4 regions of the Carnobacterium sp. AT7 genome follow, and region 1 is predicted to be linked to each of the others. Evidence: predicted binding sites of a transcription regulator. Region 1 holds the regulator's gene; each other region holds the start of a gene.
The links. The regulator Rex, encoded in region 1, represses fermentation and respiration genes when NADH is low (regulators of the CRP and FNR family bind a similar motif). The targets are predictions, from matches to a motif close to TTGTGAANTANTTCACAA.
Positions count from the first base shown of each region.

Region 2: pdhA (pyruvate dehydrogenase (acetyl-transferring) E1 component subunit alpha) is a predicted target of Rex. The motif match lies at 825-842, and genes of this name have one in related genera.
Region 3: CAT7_RS03820 (FMN-binding protein) is a predicted target of Rex. The motif match lies at 1,041-1,058, and genes of this name have one in related genera.
Region 4: pflB (formate C-acetyltransferase) is a predicted target of Rex. The motif match lies at 1,511-1,528, and genes of this name have one in related genera.

Region 1 is NZ_ABHH01000026.1:6,146-8,358, forward strand. Features, by position in the region: gene CAT7_RS09295 (valine--tRNA ligase) at 1-110, opposite strand, end outside; T-box leader at 184-420, opposite strand; gene tpx (thiol peroxidase) at 476-967, opposite strand; gene CAT7_RS09305 (redox-sensing transcriptional repressor Rex) at 1,095-1,760, opposite strand; gene CAT7_RS09310 (amidohydrolase) at 1,914-2,213, opposite strand, start outside.
Region 2 is NZ_ABHH01000008.1:37,166-39,378, reverse strand. Features, by position in the region: partial or broken gene gdhA (NADP-specific glutamate dehydrogenase) at 1-494, shown strand, start outside; gene pdhA (pyruvate dehydrogenase (acetyl-transferring) E1 component subunit alpha) at 1,049-2,158, shown strand; gene CAT7_RS04705 (alpha-ketoacid dehydrogenase subunit beta) at 2,161-2,213, shown strand, end outside.
Region 3 is NZ_ABHH01000006.1:67,701-69,913, reverse strand. Features, by position in the region: gene CAT7_RS03825 (FAD:protein FMN transferase) at 1-852, opposite strand, end outside; gene CAT7_RS03820 (FMN-binding protein) at 1,075-2,160, shown strand.
Region 4 is NZ_ABHH01000009.1:3,664-5,876, reverse strand. Features, by position in the region: gene pflB (formate C-acetyltransferase) at 1-1,333, opposite strand, end outside; gene parC (DNA topoisomerase IV subunit A) at 1,669-2,213, opposite strand, start outside.

The DNA.
Region 1 (2,213 bases):
GTCTTATCCCCACTTGGTTTAAACAAGCCTTTTTCTACCCATTTATCATAACGACCAGCTTCTACTTCATTCGGTTGATATTTAGTAGACATTTTCAATTCGTCTGTCATTTTATCTCTCCTTTATACTTTCACTTAATCAATCTGAAAAACAAAAAAAGCATCCATCCTAATAATAAATTATTATTAGGACGAATGCTGTTCATTCGCGGTACCACCTATATTGCACACTTTTGTTATCTTCAAAAGTATACCTCTTAGTTCCATTTTTAACGGATCGTTACTCCGAACAAAGTTACTTTACTTTCACCTTGCCAGCTCCCAAGCTACCTTCATTTTACTGTGACTAAGAACTCTCAGCATCTGTTCTATTCTCTCAAAGCCAGCAAATAAAATTACTCCTCTTGTTCATTGCCTTTTATTTTTATATAGTAGCATTAAAAAAGCTATATTTCAATATGCTTCTTACTGTTTTATCAGCGCGCAGCTCTTGCCGCTTTGATAGCTTGATCATAATCGGGCTCGCTAGACATCTCTGAAACAATTTCTTGATAAGTAATTTCGCCTTTAGGGTTGATTACGAACACTGAACGAGCTAACTTTTCTAGCTCTTCCATTACTAAACCATACGCTTCGCCAAATTCTAAATTGCTGTCGTGCAACATTTCCATTGAAATATCTTTTCCAGCACACCAATCAGCTTGTTCTTCTTTGGAATTATTAGAAATCGTAATTAGTTGGACACCCTCTAATTCACTCGCAATTTTATTAAATTCTTTTGCTTGCAACGCACATACTCGCGTATCGATATCTGGTACCACACTGATTAATACCACTTTACCAGCAAAGTCACTTAACTTAATTTGTTCATCTGTTAAATTTCCTGCTTCAAAATCAGGTGCTTTATTGCCAACTTTTGGTTGTACCCCTTTTAATTTATACGGTGTACCTTTTCTCGTTATCTCCATACGAACACTCCCTATTCTATAACTTCTCTTAGAATAGTATACGAAGAATCCTTTTTTAAAGCAATATTCCAGCATAAAATAACGAATCTAATCCGTTCTGCTTTTTCACTTTTTTTCAGCTGTAATCCTAGTCTTCTTCAACTAAGTTAGCCGGGTAAAGAGCTTCATTTTGGTAAACCATGGTAAAAATTTCGCTAGAAAAATCAATATACTTCATTTGAATGTTAACGGGCACTTTTATTCTTCCTGGTGCAAAGTTTAAAATAGAAGTAATACCTGCATCAATCAGTTGTTCCACTACTTCTTGAGATACCTCACTAGGTACAGCACAAATAGCTGTACAAATTTGTTCACTTATAATAAAATCCTTCATTTGTTCCATTGGTAAAATTTGGATACCTGAAATTTCTTTCCCAAATTGACTTGAATCATTATCAAAAGCACCTTTGATGATGATATTTCTTTCTTTTTTAAAGTTATTTCTTAATATCGCTTGTCCAAGGTTTCCAGCTCCGACAAGTACAACATTAATGATATTATTCACATTTAACAATTCACGAAAAACTTCTGTTACATAAACAACTTCATAACCATATCCACTTCTGCCTAATTCACCAAAATGCGAAAAATCACGTCGGATCGTCGCAGAAGGAATTTGTGTCATCTGACTTAATTCTTTTGATTTAACACGCTCTACACCCGCTTCATTCAATTTTTTTAAAGACCGATAATAAATAGGTAGCCTATGAGCCGTTGCATTTGGAATTTGGTGTATCTTGGGATTTAGTTCCACATTTTCTCCTCCTGACATTCAATTTCTTAATTATCATATCATCTTTTAGCGATTAACTCAATATAATTGTGATGTTAATCACAATTATATTGAACAAAAAAAGAAGATGACCCTTATTAGCCATCTTCATAGTAAAACGTACTCTACTACTGATTAATCATTATTTTGAAATACTATCTCGCCACCTATGACGGTCTTTGAAACTTCTATGTCACATAAAAATTCGGTTTTCACTTTAAAAGGGTTCTGTTTTAAAATAGTAAAATCACTTAGATAACCTGATTTTATTTTCCCTCTAGAATTTTTTTTATATCCAGCCGCAGCACTTCCTGTGGTATAGAGAGACAGAGCTTCAAATACTGATAATTCCTCTTCTGGAAAATACCTTTTGGTACTTTCTGTTCCTCTTACAGTTCTTGTAACAGCTGCGTGTATGCCATAAAAAGGATTAGG
Region 2 (2,213 bases), on a different contig from region 1:
AAGTCGACAGAAAAAGAATTTCAGAATATTTAACAGATCGTCCAAATGCCACATATGAAACTGGCAGCATTTGGGACTTAGAAGAAAGATATACTGTAGCACTTCCATGTGCGACTCAAAATGAAATTGATGGACCAACAGCTAAAAAAATGGTCAGTCAAGGAGTTGGGGCAGTAGCCGAAGGGGCAAATATGCCTTGTAATTTAGAAGCCATCAAAGAATTCCAAAAAGCTGGCATTGTTTATGGACCAGCAAAAGCTGCAAATGCAGGTGGAGTAGCTGTATCAGCTTTAGAAATGAGTCAAAATAGTCAAAGACTAAGTTGGACATTTGAAGAAGTAGATGAAGAATTGAAAAAAATTATGAAAAACATCTATAGTGAAATAAAAGATACAGCTGAAGCATACAATATGCCTGGCGATTTTGTAGCAGGTGCTAATATTGCTGGATTTACAAAAGTTTCAAAAGCGATGTTGAGCCAAGGAGTTATTTAAATAGTACGAAAAGAAAATCCGTTTAAAAGCGGATTTTTTTTGTTTTTTTAAAATACAATACTGTTTTTTTATTTAGTTATGAATAAAATTTACAAAAAATAAAAGCTGAAAATTCAAAAAGTGGCGGAAAAGTGAACATTTGGTGACAGCTAATCCAAAGAAAATATTTTGTGAAAAGAGATGTATCTAAAAAAATAAAGATAATTTTCAATAAAAAGTAATACAGTTTTTGAAAAATTATATAACAGTTTTGAAGGGGAATCTATTCATTTTTTACAGAAGTCAATTTAAAGTTAAAGTGCTATATAACAAAGTGCTCGAAAAAACAACTAGTGAAATATTTCACTATATGGATTCCTGTATGAATGAAATGCGAGACTTAAATCAGTAGAATAGGGATATTTTTGGTGGTCTAATGTTTAGTTTACTTGCATCTAGTTTGAAAGCGTGTTAAATTTAGATTGTAAAAAATTCTGAGTAATACAGTTTTCAAATCCGTATAAAACAGAATTTTGAAAATATAATTTTGTTATAGAGAGAGGAATGGGTTATACATGGTTAACAAAAAGCAACCGGTAGATTTTGAAGCATTGTTAAGCACAATTGATGCTGCTTTCCCAATGGTACAAATCTTAGATAAGGACGGTAAAGTCGTAAATAAAGATATCATGCCTGATCTATCTGACGATCAACTAGTTGAATTAATGGAAAAAATGGTTTGGTCTAGAATTTTACATGAACGTTCAATGGCTTTAGCTCGTCAAGGACGCTTAGGTTTCTACGCGCCAACAGCTGGACAAGAAGCTTCTCAATTGGCAAGTCATTACGCATTTGTAAAAGAAGATGTGTTATTACCAGGATACCGTGATATTCCTCAATTAATCCAACATGGATTACCTGTTTCAAAAGCCTTTTTATGGTCTCGTGGACATTCTGTAGGAAATGAATACCCAGCTGATTTAAATGCTGTACCACCACAAATCATTATTGGAGCTCAAATTATCCAAGCAATGGGTGTGGGTGTTGGTTTGAAAATACGTGGCAAACAAAACGTTGCTTTCACTTATACTGGTGATGGCGGTTCGTCTCAAGGAGATTTCTACGAAGGTTTGAACTATGCTGGTGCTTATAAAGCTCCTGTAGTATTCTTTGTTCAAAACAACGGCTATGCAATCTCAACACCTCGTCACAAACAAACAGCTGCTACAACATTGGCTCAAAAAGCTGTTGCTGCTGGTATCCCAGGAGTTCAAGTAGATGGTATGGACGCTTTAGCTGTTTATGCTGTTACTAAACAAGCAAGAGAATGGGCTTTAGCTGGAAATGGTCCTGTATTGATTGAAACAATTACTTCTCGTTTTGGTCCTCACTCAACATCAGGTGATGATCCAACACGTTACCGTGACAAAGACAGTTTTGACTACTGGGAACAACGCGATCCATTGATTCGTTTCCGTAACTTCTTAACTGAAAAAGGTTTATGGTCTGAAGAAAAAGAAAATGAATTAATTGAAAAAACTAAAGAAGATATTAAAGCATCTGTTAAAGAAGCTGACCAAGCACCAAAACAAAAAGTTTCTGATTTCTTGAAAAATATGTATGAAACACCAACTCAAGTTATCGCAGAACAAATTGCAACTTTCGAAGCAAAGGAGAGTAAATAAACATGGCACAAAAAACAATGATCGAAGCGATCACTGAAGCGCTAGACCAAGAAAT
Region 3 (2,213 bases), on a different contig from region 1:
TTTTGTAATAAGCAGCGCCTCGATGCCAGGAACGCTGTCAATATAATCGATAGCAGCATTGGAATTATGTCCAAATAACCAGGTAGTCCATAATTCGCCATCAAGCGACTCATCTGAAATGATGGTTATACTGGCTAATTCATTTTCAATCGGATAACCAGTTGTTGAATCAAAAATATGGTGGTATTTTTTTTCAGATACTTTAAGTGATCGTTCATAAATACCAGAGGTAACCACTGATTTGTCTTTTACCAGTACAGCTCCGACTAACTCCCCACGAGTTAATGAAGGTTTTTGAATGCCTACACGCCAATACCCGTCTTCGTATTTTGGATTTTCTCCAATAGTCAAAACATTTCCGCCTAAATCTACAATACCGCTTTCGACACCTTCACTTTGAAAAAACTGTTTAAGCTTATCGGCGAAATAACCTTTTGCTAAGGCACCAAGATCTAATTCCATGCCTTTCTTTGTTAAATAGACCGTTTTTTTAGCGTCATCCAATACAATATCAGTTGGATCAATCAGCTTTAGTCGTTCGTCAATTTCTTTTTGTTTAGGTACATGGGCATCTGCAAAACCAATTTTCCATAGTTTAACGAGCGGTCCAATTGTGATATTAAGTGCAAGTTTTGAAGATAAACTGTAATTTTGACCGAATTGAATCAAATCATATAGTTCTGAATCGACAGAAACTGGCTGTATTCCTGCTTGTTGGTTCACGTACGTTAAAGTGCTTTTAGAATGATTTGCGCTGAAACGTATTTCGTAATCTGCCAGCATGTGTTTAGCTTTTTCCAATAGTTCGGCTGCCATCGGATGTGAAATTGAAAGGTTAATCTTTGTTCCCATAAGGTTGACGCTACTTTGTTCGATTGTTTACACCCACCAATCTATAAATTTAAACTGCCGTACAATGTATATGGTTGCATTTTAACATACTCTAAAAGCTATGTGAGATTTTTCTATAAAAATTTAACAACTTGATTTAAATCAAGTTTTTTATTCTTTTTAAAACATATACTAAGGATGTAAGTTAATTGTGAATTTCATAACAATATCTGGGAGGTTAATATGAATAATCTTAAATCAGGCACGTACAAAGGAAGAGCGACAGGGTATCATGACTATATTACGGTGGATGTGGAAGTAGACGGAGAAAAAATAGTAAAAATCAATTACTCAGAAAATGAAACCCCTAACAAAGGTGGCGTAGCTGTAGCAAAAATGGTCGAAGAAATCATTAAACAACAATCGGTAGAAATTGATACAGTTTCTGGTGCGACCTATGCTTCAGAAGGTACTTTGCGAGCTGTAGATTATGCATTAGGAGTTGCACGCGGAGAACGTGCTCCAATTGATGGCGAGTTTAATGAAAAATCGGGCACGATTGAACACCATTTCACATCCGGAACCTACAGTGGGAACGGAGATGGGTATAAAGGTGAAATTAATCTGAATGTCACTGTGAGTGAAAATAAAATTGAAAAAATTGAGTACCAAGGAAAAGAAACGGCTGATATTGGCGGTAAAGCAATTGAAGATATTATTGCAACAATTTTACGCAGTCAATCTACTCAAGTGGACTCGATTTCTGGCGCAACTTTCTCTTCACGGGGAACACAAGAAGCGTTGGACTATGCTTTAGGGATAGCTAGAGGTGAGATTGATCCCGAAGCTGCACCGAAGTTAGAAGACTTAGAGCCTCGCATCCAGTTTAGAGGGGGATCTTTGACGATTGAACAAATCGAAGCAATTTTAAATACGTTACCAGTTGAAATTACATTTGTTGGACCAGATTTACGTTTCCAATATTTTAATGAAGACCATCACGAATTTCACCGTTCTAAAGCAAGTTTAGGAAGTCACTTTATTGATTGCCATCCGCCACATTTGCGAGAATTTGTTGGCAAATTAGCTGGAGAGCTAGCAGCTGGAACACGTAAGAGTGAGACGCATTGGTTTACACGTAAAGATGACGGCCGTAAAATTTTTATTACCTATCTTCCAGTTACCAATCGCAAAGGTGAGACTATCGGATTTATGGAATACGTCCAAAACGGAACCCCATTTATGAATACAATTGATGAGCCGAACCTTCGTGGTCAATTAAGTGATCCTACTGAGCCAAATCCATTTGCGCGCGAAAAATGGAATTGAATTGACAGCGATAAGAATTCATTTATAGTTTAGCTTATAATAAAGAAAAGGAA
Region 4 (2,213 bases), on a different contig from region 1:
GAGCTTTTGATTTTTCATCTACACCTCCATTAATGGCATATAAAAGAGCTTTAGCTACGTTAGCACGTGCTCCGAAGAATTGCATTTGTTTCCCAATACGCATAGCAGATACACAACAAGCGATTCCGTAGTCATCGCCCCATTCTAAGCGCATAATATCGTCATTTTCATATTGAATAGCACTTGAAGAAATAGATGCTTTAGCACAGAACTTCTTGAAGTTTTCTGGCAAACGTGTAGACCATAAAACGGTTAAGTTTGGTTCTGGAGCTGGTCCAAGGTTTGTTAAAGTGTGCAAGAAACGGTAGCTATTTTTTGTAACCATGTGACGTCCATCGTCACCTACACCTGCGATAGCTTCTGTTACCCAAGTTGGATCCCCTGAGAATAAATCATTGTATTCTGGTGTACGTGCAAATTTTACTAAGCGCAATTTCATAATAAAATGGTCTGTGATTTCTTGAGCTTCAACTTCAGTAAGAATGCCATTAGCTAAGTCACGCTCAATATAGATATCAAGAAATGTAGATGTACGTCCTAATGACATTGCTGCTCCATTTTGCTCTTTAACTGCTGCTAAATAGCCTAGATACAACCATTGGAAAGCTTCTTGAGCTGTTTGGGCTGGTTGAGAAATATCAAAGCCGTAAATTCTACCTAACTCAATTAATTCATTTAAAGCACGAATTTGTTCATTTAATTCTTCACGGTCGCGAATAATATCTTCGCTCATTGTGCCGTAACCCTTATTTGCTAAATCGTTTTTCTTTTCTTGAATTAAGCGATTGACACCATATAAGGCTACTCTTCTGTAATCTCCAATGATACGTCCACGTCCATAAGCATCTGGCAGACCTGTAATGATTCCACTACGTCTGGCAGCTCTAATTTCTGGCGTATAAGCATCAAATACTCCTTGATTGTGTGTTTTACGGTAGTCTCTAAAAATATGAGATACTTCTGGATCAATTTCGTAACCATATGATTCAGCAGCTAATTCACTCATGCGAATTCCACCAAAAGGTTGCAAACCACGTTTAAAAGGTTTCTCAGTTTGGAAACCGGCAATGCGTTCCAATTCTTTATTTAAGTAACCAGCATCATGAGATACGATTGTTGAAACTACTTTCGTATCCATATCTAGTACTCCGCCTGCTTCACGTTCCTCCGTATTTAATTCCATAACTTGTTTCCACAATGATTCGGTAGCGGGTGTAGGACCTTCTAAAAATTCATCCGTTCCATCATAAGGGGTATAGTTTTGTTGAATAAAATCGCGTACGTTAATTTCTTCTTGCCACATTTTTCCTTTAAAGCCTTTCCAATTTTCCATAAGTCATTTTCCTCCTTTTATATCTGTTAAACAATTCTAACAGATTCTTCATGCTCATTATAACACGAACTAAAAACAAATCAATTTATTTTCGTCAATAAAATAAAAATAATTATTTAAAAAGATTGATTTGTAGATATTTCAAGGTTTTCATTATTCTGTATTCAATGATATTTTTTGTACTATTTTTCACAAAAAATCAAACTGTACTAGTTTTTAATAAAACAGATAAAAAAAGATGTAGCTGTTAGGCTACACCTTTTTGGTCTTATCATGGTTAATACTAAGGGTATGTCTGTTTTAGCAAACATACCCTTAATTAAACAACATTATTTCTATTTAATCTCATTAGCTAATAAATCTTTTTTAAGCTCAATAGGTGTTCCGTCTGCCACTTCATCTAAAATAAATGATCCATTTGAATAACGGTCACTTATTGAATAGGATTGACTAGATAGTGAGATTTCTTGTCCTTTGGATGTTAGAATTCTATAGTTATCTTCCTTAGACGCTTCAAAAGCGAAAGCCACACGATGCGGATTCTTTTTCAATTCTCTTAAGAGCAGTAACCCTCTCTTAGCTCGTCCAAGCGGTTCGAAATCAAGAATATTCATTTTTTTAACAGAACCTCTTTGAGTTAAAATCATTAATTCGGCTTTGGAAGCTGTGGTATCGACCAACACACCATTTACAACATAGTCACCGTCTTTAAGATTAATTGATTTCACACCTGCAGCTTTTGCACCCACAGTAGGAACCTCATCTAAAGGATAACGTAATCCAAATCCTCTATTAGTGACTAAGAAAACATCTTTTGACAATGGTTTTTCTGTATAGACGATATTTAACAGTTCATCCGTCGTTGTTTTAAGTTTTATTG